2 regions of the Vibrio sp. 704 genome follow, and region 1 is predicted to be linked to the other one. Evidence: predicted binding sites of a transcription regulator. Region 1 holds the regulator's gene; the other holds the start of a gene.

The links. Region 1 encodes CRP, which controls carbon source genes, mostly activating them, when cyclic AMP is high. Its sites were predicted from a motif close to TGTGANNNNNNTCACA; they were not measured.
Region 2: a site for CRP is predicted at 3,494-3,509, ahead of R7R24_RS13140 (CTP synthase). Genes of this name have one in related genera too.

The regions. Positions count from the first base shown of each region.
Region 1 covers NZ_JAWOUH010000029.1:27,755-33,682, reverse strand. Annotated here, with positions in the region: gene R7R24_RS22920 (hydrolase) at 1-449, shown strand, start outside; gene R7R24_RS22915 (YheU family protein) at 483-695, shown strand; gene R7R24_RS22910 (phosphoribulokinase) at 821-1,690, shown strand; gene crp (cAMP-activated global transcriptional regulator CRP) at 1,931-2,563, shown strand; gene R7R24_RS22900 (DUF1338 domain-containing protein) at 2,700-3,491, opposite strand; gene astD (succinylglutamate-semialdehyde dehydrogenase) at 3,740-5,197, opposite strand; gene astA (arginine N-succinyltransferase) at 5,226-5,928, opposite strand, start outside.
Region 2 covers NZ_JAWOUH010000008.1:59,376-65,303, forward strand. Annotated here, with positions in the region: gene relA (GTP diphosphokinase) at 17-2,236, shown strand; gene mazG (nucleoside triphosphate pyrophosphohydrolase) at 2,586-3,389, shown strand; gene R7R24_RS13140 (CTP synthase) at 3,594-5,234, shown strand; gene eno (phosphopyruvate hydratase) at 5,313-5,928, shown strand, end outside.

The DNA.
Region 1 (5,928 bases):
ATCGCCGTTACCTGCTTTCTTCACTGAAACGTAACGCGTTACAAAAGCATCATCTATTGCACGGCGAGCTTGCGCTGTCCTACAACTCAATAAAACGTGTCACTCGATTGTATGAATTCGATGATTTGATCACGGCACCACTGCACGGTTTTAAAGACGCACAAGATTATTACGATCAATGTTCTGGCTTAAGTAAACTACAGCAAATCACGCTACCCACACTGATCATCCATGCCAAAGACGATCCGTTCATGACCGATGATGTGATACCGAAGTTTGTTTTGCCAGATAACATTGATTACCGTCTCTTTGAACACGGTGGCCATGTTGGCTTCCTAACAGGAACGGCGTTAAAACCTAAGTTTTGGTTGGAGGAAGCGCTGCCCGCGTATTACGAAAGTATCGCCGCAGATTACCTTTCTGCTGTATCCAAGCAACGAACGCAGTAAACTAGCCGCTCATCATAAAAGTTAGAGGTATTTATGGTCATTCCATGGCAAGACATTGCGCCGGAAACATTGGAAAACTTAATTCGTGAATTCGTCTTACGCGAAGGAACGGATTACGGAACCGTCGAGGTTTCTTTGCAAGACAAAATTGATCAAGTTAAAGCTCAATTGGAAAAAGGTGAAGCGGTTATCGTGTTCTCTGAGCTACACGAAACCGTCGATATTCAGCATAAAACAAAATTTTAGACCCTTCACATTTTACCGTATCCCACTCGATGACAAGGTATTGTTACGTGCTATAGTGGGATATCGACCGTGCAGTAGTAACTCTACTGCACATTACAGGTAAGTAATTTTCGACAAGGTTTGTCATGTCAGCGAAACACCCAATTATTGCGGTTACTGGTTCGTCCGGTGCCGGCACGACCACTACATCTGAAGCCTTCCGTAAAATGTTCAATATGATGAACGTTAAACCCGCATGGGTTGAAGGCGATAGCTTCCATCGCTTTACTCGCCCAGAAATGGACATCGAAATTCGCAAAGCCCGCGAGCAAGGTCGACACATTAGCTATTTTGGCCCACAAGCTAATGACTTCCCGGGATTAGAAGAGTTTTTCCGTAAGTTCGGGCATGATGGTACTGGCAGCGTGCGCCGTTATCTGCACACGTTTGACGAAGCGGTTCCCTACAATCAAATGCCAGGCACGTTTACACCGTGGCAAGACTTACCCGAAAACAGCGACGTGCTGTTTTATGAAGGGTTACATGGTGGCGTGGTCGATGGCGATGTTAATGTTGCTCAACATGTGGATTTCTTAATCGGCATGGTGCCGATTGTGAACTTAGAGTGGATACAAAAATTCGTACGTGACACTCGCGATCGCGGCCATTCGCGTGAAGCGGTAATGGACTCAATCGTGCGATCCATGGACGATTACCTCAACTATATCACTCCGCAGTTTTCTCGTACTCACATCAACTTCCAGCGCGTACCGACCGTTGATACTTCCAACCCACTTAATGCAAAAGGCATCCCTAGTTTGGATGAGAGTTTTGTAGTGATTCGCCTACGCGGTATCAAGAATGTCGACTTCCCATATCTGCTGGCCATGATTGATGGCTCATTCATGTCACGCCACAACACGATTGTCGTACCCGGCGGTAAGATGAGCTTTGCAATGGAGCTCATAGTTCGGCCTATCCTACAACAGCTCATCGAAACAGGGAAAATTGGCTAAAAACCTGCCTGCGAAGATGTTTACTTTTCATACCGTGATCATGTGCACAGTTTTGCTTACAAAATCTCAATCATGGCACGATTAAAATCAAGAAATCGTTTTCGAAAAAGGATACTATTTCTTACCGAAACACAAGAGAGCTTGCAGCATATAAAAAGTGCTCTTATTCTAGTAGGCCTAATTCAGGCTTAGCTAAAATATGGATAGCGCAAGCGTACCCTGCAGAGGAAGTGAGATATTATGGTTCTAGGTAAACCTCAAACCGACCCAACATTAGAGTGGTTTCTTTCACACTGTCATATTCATAAGTACCCTTCAAAGAGCACGCTAATTCACGCGGGCGAAAAGGCAGAAACTTTGTACTACATCGTTAAAGGTTCTGTTGCGGTTCTTATCAAAGACGAAGAAGGTAAGGAGATGATCCTTTCTTACCTAAACCAAGGAGACTTTATTGGTGAACTTGGTCTATTCGAGGAAGACCAAGAGCGCACAGCTTGGGTTCGTGCTAAATCTCCTTGTGAAGTTGCTGAAATTTCTTTCAAGAAGTTCCGTCAGCTTATCCAAGTAAACCCAGACATCCTAATGCGCCTTTCTGCGCAGATGGCTCGTCGTCTTCAAGTAACTAGCCAAAAAGTAGGTGACCTGGCGTTCCTAGACGTAACTGGTCGTATCGCTCAGACGCTTCTGAACCTTGCAAAACAACCAGACGCAATGACTCACCCAGACGGCATGCAAATCAAGATCACTCGTCAAGAAATCGGTCAAATTGTTGGCTGTTCTCGTGAGACAGTGGGTCGTATCTTGAAGATGCTAGAAGAGCAGAACCTAATCTCTGCTCACGGTAAAACCATCGTGGTTTACGGTACTCGTTAATCTCGAACTAGAGTGACACGAACAAAATTATAAAAGCCACCAATGGCAACATTGGTGGCTTTTTATTTACTCATGACCAAATGAGATAGGGTGCAGCGAACACTAATGAGTAAGCTTAACAGGTTAACCCTAAAACTTAGCCATTCGTACTTTCAAAGATTTTGTCAGCTGAAGCGGCCACGAAACCTGGGTACAAATCACCATTTTCCATCGGATAGCGCTTAGCAAATTCATAAAACCCGCCAGGGATAATTTCAGTGCCTTCGCTAAAACGAACCGCTACTTTATCTGCCATGGTCGATGACTGCTCTAGCAACACCTCAGGAGTGCCCTTCACTTCACCACCATTTTCATTAATGGTAAACCCAGCGGTACGCAGATGATCGTTTACCTGCTTCACTTCTTCATATTCATTGAGTTGGTTAACGCTCACCGTGAAGTGGTTTGCTCCGTAACCATGCGCCGCAAGCCAAGATGCGTACTCACTTTCTTTAGCCAACGTTTGGTAATCAGCAAAGCTTAAATCCCACAAGCGTCCACCATGTAAGAATGCGCTATCGTTCAGCTTGTCAGCATCGACTTGTGCCACCAAATTTTTCACAATCTCTTGTAGCTCAGGCGAGCACTCTTCAACTTTTAGCTCACTAATAAATACTTTAGGTTGCTTCGGATCTGGGTGCTCATAGTGCTTAGCAATCAGCTTTTTGCTTTCGAAAACGTAATCACCACACGCCTTGTAACCAATAGCTACAAATGGCTTAGCTAGAGTTTCAATACCAAGAGGCGCGATATTGAAGGTACGTAAAGCTATATGATCATTAATCAGAGGCTCATCTTCTTGAAGCAGCTGATGCACTTTAGCCGCCGAAGGGCAAAGACGTTGAATGTAATCTTGCCATAGCGATTCAAATAACACATCGGGCGTCATAACGACTCCTTGTTACGAGATGTAGAGTTTAAAGGTAAGCGGAAGTTGGCTGCTCGTTCACAACAAAAGTTGTCCAGAATAATGAACGAGCAACCATCAACCTGTGACGGTAAATGCCAGTCAGTCAACACGCTTTTCCGAGTCTTTGCTCACTTTTCGTGTTCTGCCAACGATCACTACAACCCATACCTAAATGATGCGCCGGCAAGGTGAGCCGCAATGCATAGTTGCGACTCTATTATTAAAACTTATAGCGCTACACCTGGACTCAATGTTGCAGGCAAGACAGTCTCTTGACCTTCCATTGATGCCATTGGGTACGCACAGTAATCTGCTGCGTAGTAAGCGCTTGGGCGCAAGTTACCCGACGCCCCCGGACCACCAAATGGCGCATCACCGCTTGCACCAGTGAGCTGGCGGTTACGGTTCACGATACCTGCACGAATGTGGTCAACGAAGTATTCCCATTCTTGGTCGTCGGTTGAAACCAAACCAGCAGATAAGCCAAAGCGCGTATCGTTTGCTAGCGCCACGGCTTTGTCTAATCCTTCGTAGCGCACCACTTGCAGAAGTGGGCCGAAGTACTCTTCATCTGGTAACTCAGCAATGTTCGTTACATCAATGATGCCTGGAGAAACAAACGCCGCCTCTCCTGCTTTCGCTTCAATCAAGCTTTCACCGCCAAGAGACTGTAGATTAGCTTGTGCATCAAGAATAAACTTGGCTGCCGCGACCGAAATTTGCGGTCCCATAAATGGCGCAGGTTCTGCAAATGGTTGGTCTACGCGAATATTGCGTGTCGCTTCAACGAGCTTGGTGATAAGCGCATCGCCTTTTTCACCCAATGGTACATACAAACGACGAGCACACGTACAACGCTGCCCAGCACTGATAAACGCTGACTGGATGATGGTATAAACCGTGGCATCCAAATCACCGTATTTATCAGAGATCACCATCGGGTTATTACCCCCCATTTCTAGTGCGAGCATCTTGCCCGGTTGACCAGCAAATTGACGGTGTAATACATGCCCCGTATTCGCGCTACCCGTAAACAGTACGCCATCAATGCCTTTAGCGTCAGCGAGGGCGATACCAGTTTCTTTCGCGCCTTGGACAAGGTTAATCACGCCTTTCGGCAGACCGGCTTCTTCCCATAGCTTCATTGCCAATTCACCCGTCCATGGCGTTTGCTCAGACGGTTTGAAGACTACCGTGTTACCAGCCAGTAGCGCAGGCACAATGTGACCATTTGGTAGGTGGCCTGGGAAGTTGTAAGGACCAAACACCGCCATCACGCCCAATGGGCGGTGGCGCAATACGATTTGGTTGCCTGCTGCTTCACGGCTCACCTCACCAGTGCGGTCATGATAAGCGCGAATCGAAATGGCAATTTTACCTGCCATGGCTGCTGCTTCAGTGCGCGTTTCCCAAATCGGCTTACCGGTTTCTTTGGCAATCACTTCGGCGATTTTTTCGCTGTTCTCTTTTACTTTCTCCGCAAAAGCCAACACGATTGCCTCACGCTCTGAAAATGGGCGCTTTTTCCAGTCAATAAACGCTTCACGCGCTGCAGATACCGCCTGGTTCACCTGCTCTGCCGTTGCACCTTTGCCTTGCCAGATCACTTCTTGGTTGTACGGCGACAGAGACGTAAATGCTTCACCCTGACCTTGTACCCATTCACCTGCAATCCAATGTGTCATTGTTTCTATCCTTAAATTCTGTCGTCTGTTACTGCGGAAGAAGGCGAACGAAATCCCCTTCTTCAACCGAAAGTGCATCCGCAACGTCTGGTGCGATCATTACGCTCTGTGTCTCTGCGTCATACGCCGCCTTAGTGACTGTCGCACGGAAGTTCTCGAAAGATGAATTACACATCAAGAAGTCTTGTGTGCTGGAATGTTCAGAGATTTTGACTTGCGCGCGGAATGAATGACGTACCGACTCAATATTACGCAGATCACACTCAACCGTTGGGCCACCATCGAAGATGTCGACGTAGCCTCGGTTGGTAAAACCTTCACGCTCAAGCAGCTTCAGCGCTGGACGCGTGTTGTCATGTACTTGACCAATCACGGCTTGCGCTTCTGGGCTGAGCAGGTTGATGTAAATAGGCAGTTTCGGCATCAAGTCGGCGATAAAGCCTTTCTTGCCGATACCTGTCAGGTAATCTGCAAGCGTGAAATCGATAGAGAAGAAATGCTCTTGAAGCCATTGCCAGAATGGTGAATTACCCTCGTCGTCTGAAACGCCACGCATCTCCGCAAAGATCGTTTCAGAGAAGCGCTCTGGGTGCTCTGCCATCATTAGGAAACGACACTTCGACATTAGACGACCATTCAGACCTTGGCGGAATTTCTCACGCAAGAACAAGGTACAAATTTCGCTGTTACCCGTGTAGTTATTACCAAAAGTAAGCAGTTTAACGACGTTG
Region 2 (5,928 bases), on a different contig from region 1:
TAATTAGGATGATGAGATGGTTGCGGTAAGAAGCGCGCATTTAAACCAAGATGAACAGTTTGAACTCGAAAACTGGGTGGCTAGCCTAGGACAAGAGAAAAACACAGCCTCACGCTTAATCGAAGTATATCGAGATTGCCAGACGGTATTAGCTGATAACGAGCAAGCGGAGCTGTTGTTGTGGCGTGGACGAGAAATGATCGAAATTTTGATCACCTTGTCTATGGATCAAGCCACTTTAGTGGCTGCTCAACTGTTTCCTTTGGTTTCAAGTGGTGCTTTTAACAGAGAAATTCTGGAAGAGAAATACAGCAAAGAAATCATAAAATTAATCGACGGCGTTGAAGAAATGGCTGCTATTGGCCAACTCAACGTCAACATGGAAGGCAGTGCAGCGTCATCTCAGGTAGATAACGTACGCCGTATGCTGCTTGCCATGGTGGATGACTTCCGCTGCGTAGTTATCAAGCTCGCGGAACGAATTTGTAATCTTATTGAAGTTAAAAAAGCGCCAGATGAAGTTCGACGTGCGGCGGCAAAAGAGTGTGCCAACATCTATGCGCCGCTAGCAAACCGATTAGGCATCGGTCAGCTGAAATGGGAAATTGAAGATTACGCTTTCCGCTACCAACAACCGGAAACTTACAAACAAATTGCCAAACAGCTTTCTGAGCGACGCATTGTTCGTGAACAGTACATCAAAGACTTTGTTGAAGACCTCACGCACGAAATGGAAGTGTCGGGCATCAATGCCGAAGTGAGTGGTCGACCTAAGCACATCTACAGCATTTGGCGAAAAATGCAGAAAAAGAGTTTGGCCTTTGATGAGCTGTTTGATGTGCGAGCAGTGCGTATCATCGCAGACAAACTGCAAGATTGTTACGCGGCTTTAGGCGTAGTTCACACCAAATACAAGCACCTACCGAGCGAGTTTGATGACTACGTTGCTAACCCTAAACCAAACGGTTATCAATCGATCCATACAGTAATTCTAGGGCCAGAAGGCAAAACCATCGAGATCCAGATTCGTACCAAGCAAATGCATGAAGAGTCGGAACTGGGGGTTGCAGCGCACTGGAAATATAAAGAAGGGGCAAGCAGCCGAAGCGGTTATGATGAGAAGATCACGTGGCTGCGTAAGCTATTGGATTGGCAAGAAGAAATGTCTGACTCTGGCGAAATGCTCGATGAGCTGCGTAGCCAAGTCTTTGATGACCGTGTTTATGCCTTTACACCACGTGGTGATGTTGTCGATTTGCCAATGGGGGCAACGCCGCTAGATTTTGCCTATCACATTCACTCCGAAGTGGGACACCGTTGTATCGGTGCCAAAGTCGGAGGTCGTATTGTGCCGTTCACGCATAAATTACATATGGGTGACCAAGTCGAGATTATCACTCAGAAAGAACCTAACCCATCACGTGACTGGTTAAACCCATCATTAGGCTTCGTTCATTCTGGTCGTGCGCGTGCCAAAATTAACGCCTGGTTCCGAAAACAAAGCCGTGAGAAGAACCTTGAAGCAGGTCGTGAAATCCTTGAGCATGAGTTAGCCAAAATTGGCGCAACGTTAAAAGATGCAGAGCATTACGCCCTCAAGCGGTTTAACGTCAAAACACCAGATGAATTGTATGTTGGTGTAGGTAGCGGTGATTTGCGTATCAACCAAATAATTAACCATATCAACGCGTTAGTTAACAAGCCAACGGCAGAGGAAGAAGATCAGCAAGCACTGGAAAAACTGCAAGAAGCTGAGCATAAATCACCCGCGCAAAGCCGACCGAAAAAAGACGCAGTTGTAGTAGAAGGCGTCGATAACCTAATGACACATCTAGCACGTTGCTGTCAGCCAATTCCAGGTGACGATATCTCTGGTTACATAACGCAAGGTCGTGGGATTTCAGTACACCGTAGTGACTGTGAACAGCTAGAAGAACTGCGCCATCATGCGCCAGAGCGCATCATCGATACAGTCTGGGGCAGCGGCTTTGTGGGGTCATACATCCTCACCGTGCGTGTTGAAGCGATGGAGCGAGGTGGTCTACTCAAAGACATTACGACACTGTTCGCCAACGAAAAGATCAAAGTGACCAGTATGAAGAACCGAGTCGACTACAGACGTCAACTTGCCATCATGGACTTTGACCTAGAAGTCACCAATATTGAGGTGCTTTCGCGGGTTTCGAAACGTGTGGAACAGATCAAGGATGTCATGACGGTGAAACGCCTCGGCTAAAACTCTCGTCATAGTTATCGTTGTAGCGTTGTTGACTGCACGCACTCGCTCCATCACATGGTGAACCATGCTCAGGAGTCTCGTTTGTTTGTCGCCTAGCTACAACTTCAACTATTTACAGAGTTACACTTGCGTCATATTTGGCTTTTTATCTGCGTTAGCTGCACTTATTCCGACGTGCCGGCTCAGGGGCATCACATAGTAGGCTATGCTCAGGAGTCGCGAAAACTTGTTGCCTTGTCAAAGTAACAATTACTTAGTGAAAGCTGCTGAGAAAATATAATGTAGAAGGTGAGTGGTTTTGGCTGCTCACCTTTTTCTTTAATAGAAAGGTTTAAAGGAACAAAAAATGAGTCATCCAATTGAACAGTTAGAACAAATCATGGCGAAGCTGCGTGACCCCGAAAACGGTTGCCCTTGGGACTTAAAACAAACCTTTGACACCATCGTTCCGCATACAATAGAAGAAACCTACGAGGTGGTGGACGCGATTCAAAATCGAGATTGGCCCAATCTAAAAGAAGAGCTAGGGGATTTGTTGTTTCAGGTGATTTTTTACAGTCAGCTAGCGAAAGAGCAAGAGCTGTTCGACTTTTCGGATGTCGTCGAAACCGTGAACGAAAAACTGACTCGTCGCCACCCGCATGTTTTTTCAGATGTTGAGTTTGAATCTGACGAGGAAATTAACGCGAACTGGGAAGCGGAAAAAGCAAAAGAAAAAGCCCTAGTAGGCAAAGCGGAAGAAAGTATCCTAGACTCAATACCAAACTCTTTACCGGCACTTTCTCGTGCTACAAAAATTCAGAAAAAATGTGCAAAATTTGGGTTTGATTGGGATTCACTTGGCCCGGTTGTCGATAAAGTACGAGAAGAAATTGACGAAGTCATGGAAGAGGTACTGCAAGTTCAGCCCGATGAAGAGAAAGTTGAGTTGGAACTCGGTGATTTGCTATTTGCGACTGTCAATTTGGCTCGCCACCTTGATAAAAACCCAGAAGTCGCGCTAGGAAAAGCAAACGTAAAGTTTGCGCGACGTTTTAAACAAGTTGAAGGCAAGGTCCAGCAGTCAGGCAAAGTACTTACAGATTGTTCTTTATCAGAACTTGACCATTTTTGGGATGAAGTAAAACAAGAAGAATCGAGGCAGAGGTAAACTGGCAGAATACATAATATAAGGTCAGCTTGTTTGGTTACACGAAACGGACTTTGGGTTGTCTTTGCTCACTTTGATTTGAAGCAAAAAATAAAAAATTACGGTGTGATAGATTTCACGTTGTGGCGGTAAGGAGCTTCTGGTATATTTATCTCCCGTCCAGAAGCACTCCATTTCCCTCATTCAACCAATTTCAGGTTAAACATGACGACAAATTACATTTTTGTTACTGGCGGGGTTGTATCCTCTCTAGGTAAAGGTATTGCAGCAGCATCTCTTGCGGCTATTCTAGAAGCTCGTGGTCTTAAAGTGACTATGATGAAGCTTGACCCTTACATCAACGTTGACCCGGGCACAATGAGCCCTACTCAGCACGGTGAAGTGTTCGTTACAGAAGATGGCGCAGAGACTGACCTTGACCTTGGTCACTACGAGCGTTTCATCCGTACCAAGATGACCAAGCGTAACAACTTCACTGCAGGTCGTGTTTATGCCGACGTACTTCGTAAAGAACGTCGTGGTGACTACCTAGGCGCAACTATTCAAGTTATCCCTCATATCACTAACGCAATCAAAGATCGCGTTATTGCAGGTTCTGAAGGCCATGATGTGGCTATCGTTGAAGTTGGCGGTACTGTTGGTGATATCGAATCACTACCATTTATGGAAGCGATTCGTCAGCTAGCTGTTGAGCTAGGCCGTGAGCGCGCAATGTTCATGCACCTAACACTTGTTCCTTACCTAGCGGCAGCGGGCGAAGTGAAAACTAAGCCGACGCAACACTCTGTAAAAGAACTTCTATCTATCGGTATTCAGCCAGACATCCTAGTTTGCCGTAGCGATCGCGTTATTCCTGCGAATGAGCGTAAAAAAATCGCACTGTTCTGTAATGTTCCAGAAAAAGCAGTAATTTCAATGAAGGATGTAGACTCTATCTACAAGATCCCTCAGTTGATTAAATCTCAAGGGCTAGATGACCTTGTGTGTGCTCGCTTTGGTATTACTGCTCCTGAAGCAGACCTTTCTGAATGGGAACAGGTTATCTACGAAGAAGCAAATCCTACTGGTGAAGTAACCATCGGTATGGTTGGTAAATACATTGAATTACCAGATGCATACAAATCTGTGAACGAAGCGCTTAAACACGCTGGCTTGAAAAACCGCCTAAGCGTCACAATTAAGTATGTAGACTCACAAGATATCGAAACAAAAGGCGTTGAACTTCTAGAAGGTTTGGACGCAATCCTAGTACCAGGTGGCTTCGGCGATCGTGGTATTGAAGGCAAGATCCGTGCGGCTCAATATGCACGTGAAAATAACGTGCCTTACCTAGGTATTTGTTTGGGTATGCAAGTTGCACTAATCGAATACGCGCGTAACGTTGCGGGTATGGAAGGTGCACATTCAACAGAATTTAACAAAGAGACTAAGTACCCTGTGGTAGGTTTGATCACAGAGTGGGTAGACGAATCAGGTAGCGTAGAAGAGCGTACTGAAAAGTCTGACCTAGGCGGTACGATGCGTCTTGGTTCACAGCTGTGTCACCTAGAGAAAGGGACTAAAGCTCGTGAACTGTACGGTAGCGCGACGATCCATGAACGTCACCGTCACCGTTACGAAGTGAATAACGTGCTTCGTCCGCAAATCGAAAAAGCAGGCCTAAAAGTATCAGGTCTATCTGCGGACAAGAAGTTAGTGGAAATGATTGAGAACCCAGCTCACCCATGGTTTGTAGCGGCTCAGTTCCACCCAGAATTCACCTCGACTCCTCGCGATGGACATCCATTGTTTGCAGGTTTTGTTAAGGCTGCGGGCCAAAACGCACGCGGCGAATTCGAGAAGTAAAAGGATACGGGCGGCGGCGAAGGTTGTGCTGCTGCCCTTTAAGATTGACATTTATATTTGAAACGAGAGGAAACATTAATGTCTAAGATCGTTAAAGTTCTAGGTCGTGAAATCATCGACTCACGTGGTAACCCAACTGTAGAAGCTGAAGTACACCTAGAAGGCGGTTTCGTAGGTATGGCGGCAGCTCCATCTGGCGCATCTACTGGTTCTCGCGAAGCTCTTGAGCTACGTGACGGTGACAAAGCACGTTTCCTAGGTAAAGGTGTTCTTAAAGCAGTTGAAGCTGTAAACGGCCCAATCGCTGAAGCTCTAGTTGGCAAAGACGCTAAAGACCAAGCTGCAATCGACGCAGTAATGATCGAACTAGACGGCACTGAAAACAAATCTAAATTCGGTGCTAACGCTATCCTAGCTGTTTCTCTAGCAAACGCTAAAGCTGCTGCTGCTGCGAAAGGCATGCCTCTATACGAGCACATCGCTGAGCTAAACGGCACTGCAGGTCAGTTCTCTATGCCTCTACCAATGATGAACATCATCAACGGTGGTGAGCACGCAGACAACAACGTTGACATCCAAGAGTTCATGATCCAACCAGTTGGCGCTAAGACTCTTAAAGAAGGTCTACGTATCGGTGCAGAAGTATTCCACAACCTAGCTAAAGTTCTTAAGTCTAAAGGCTACAGCACTGCAG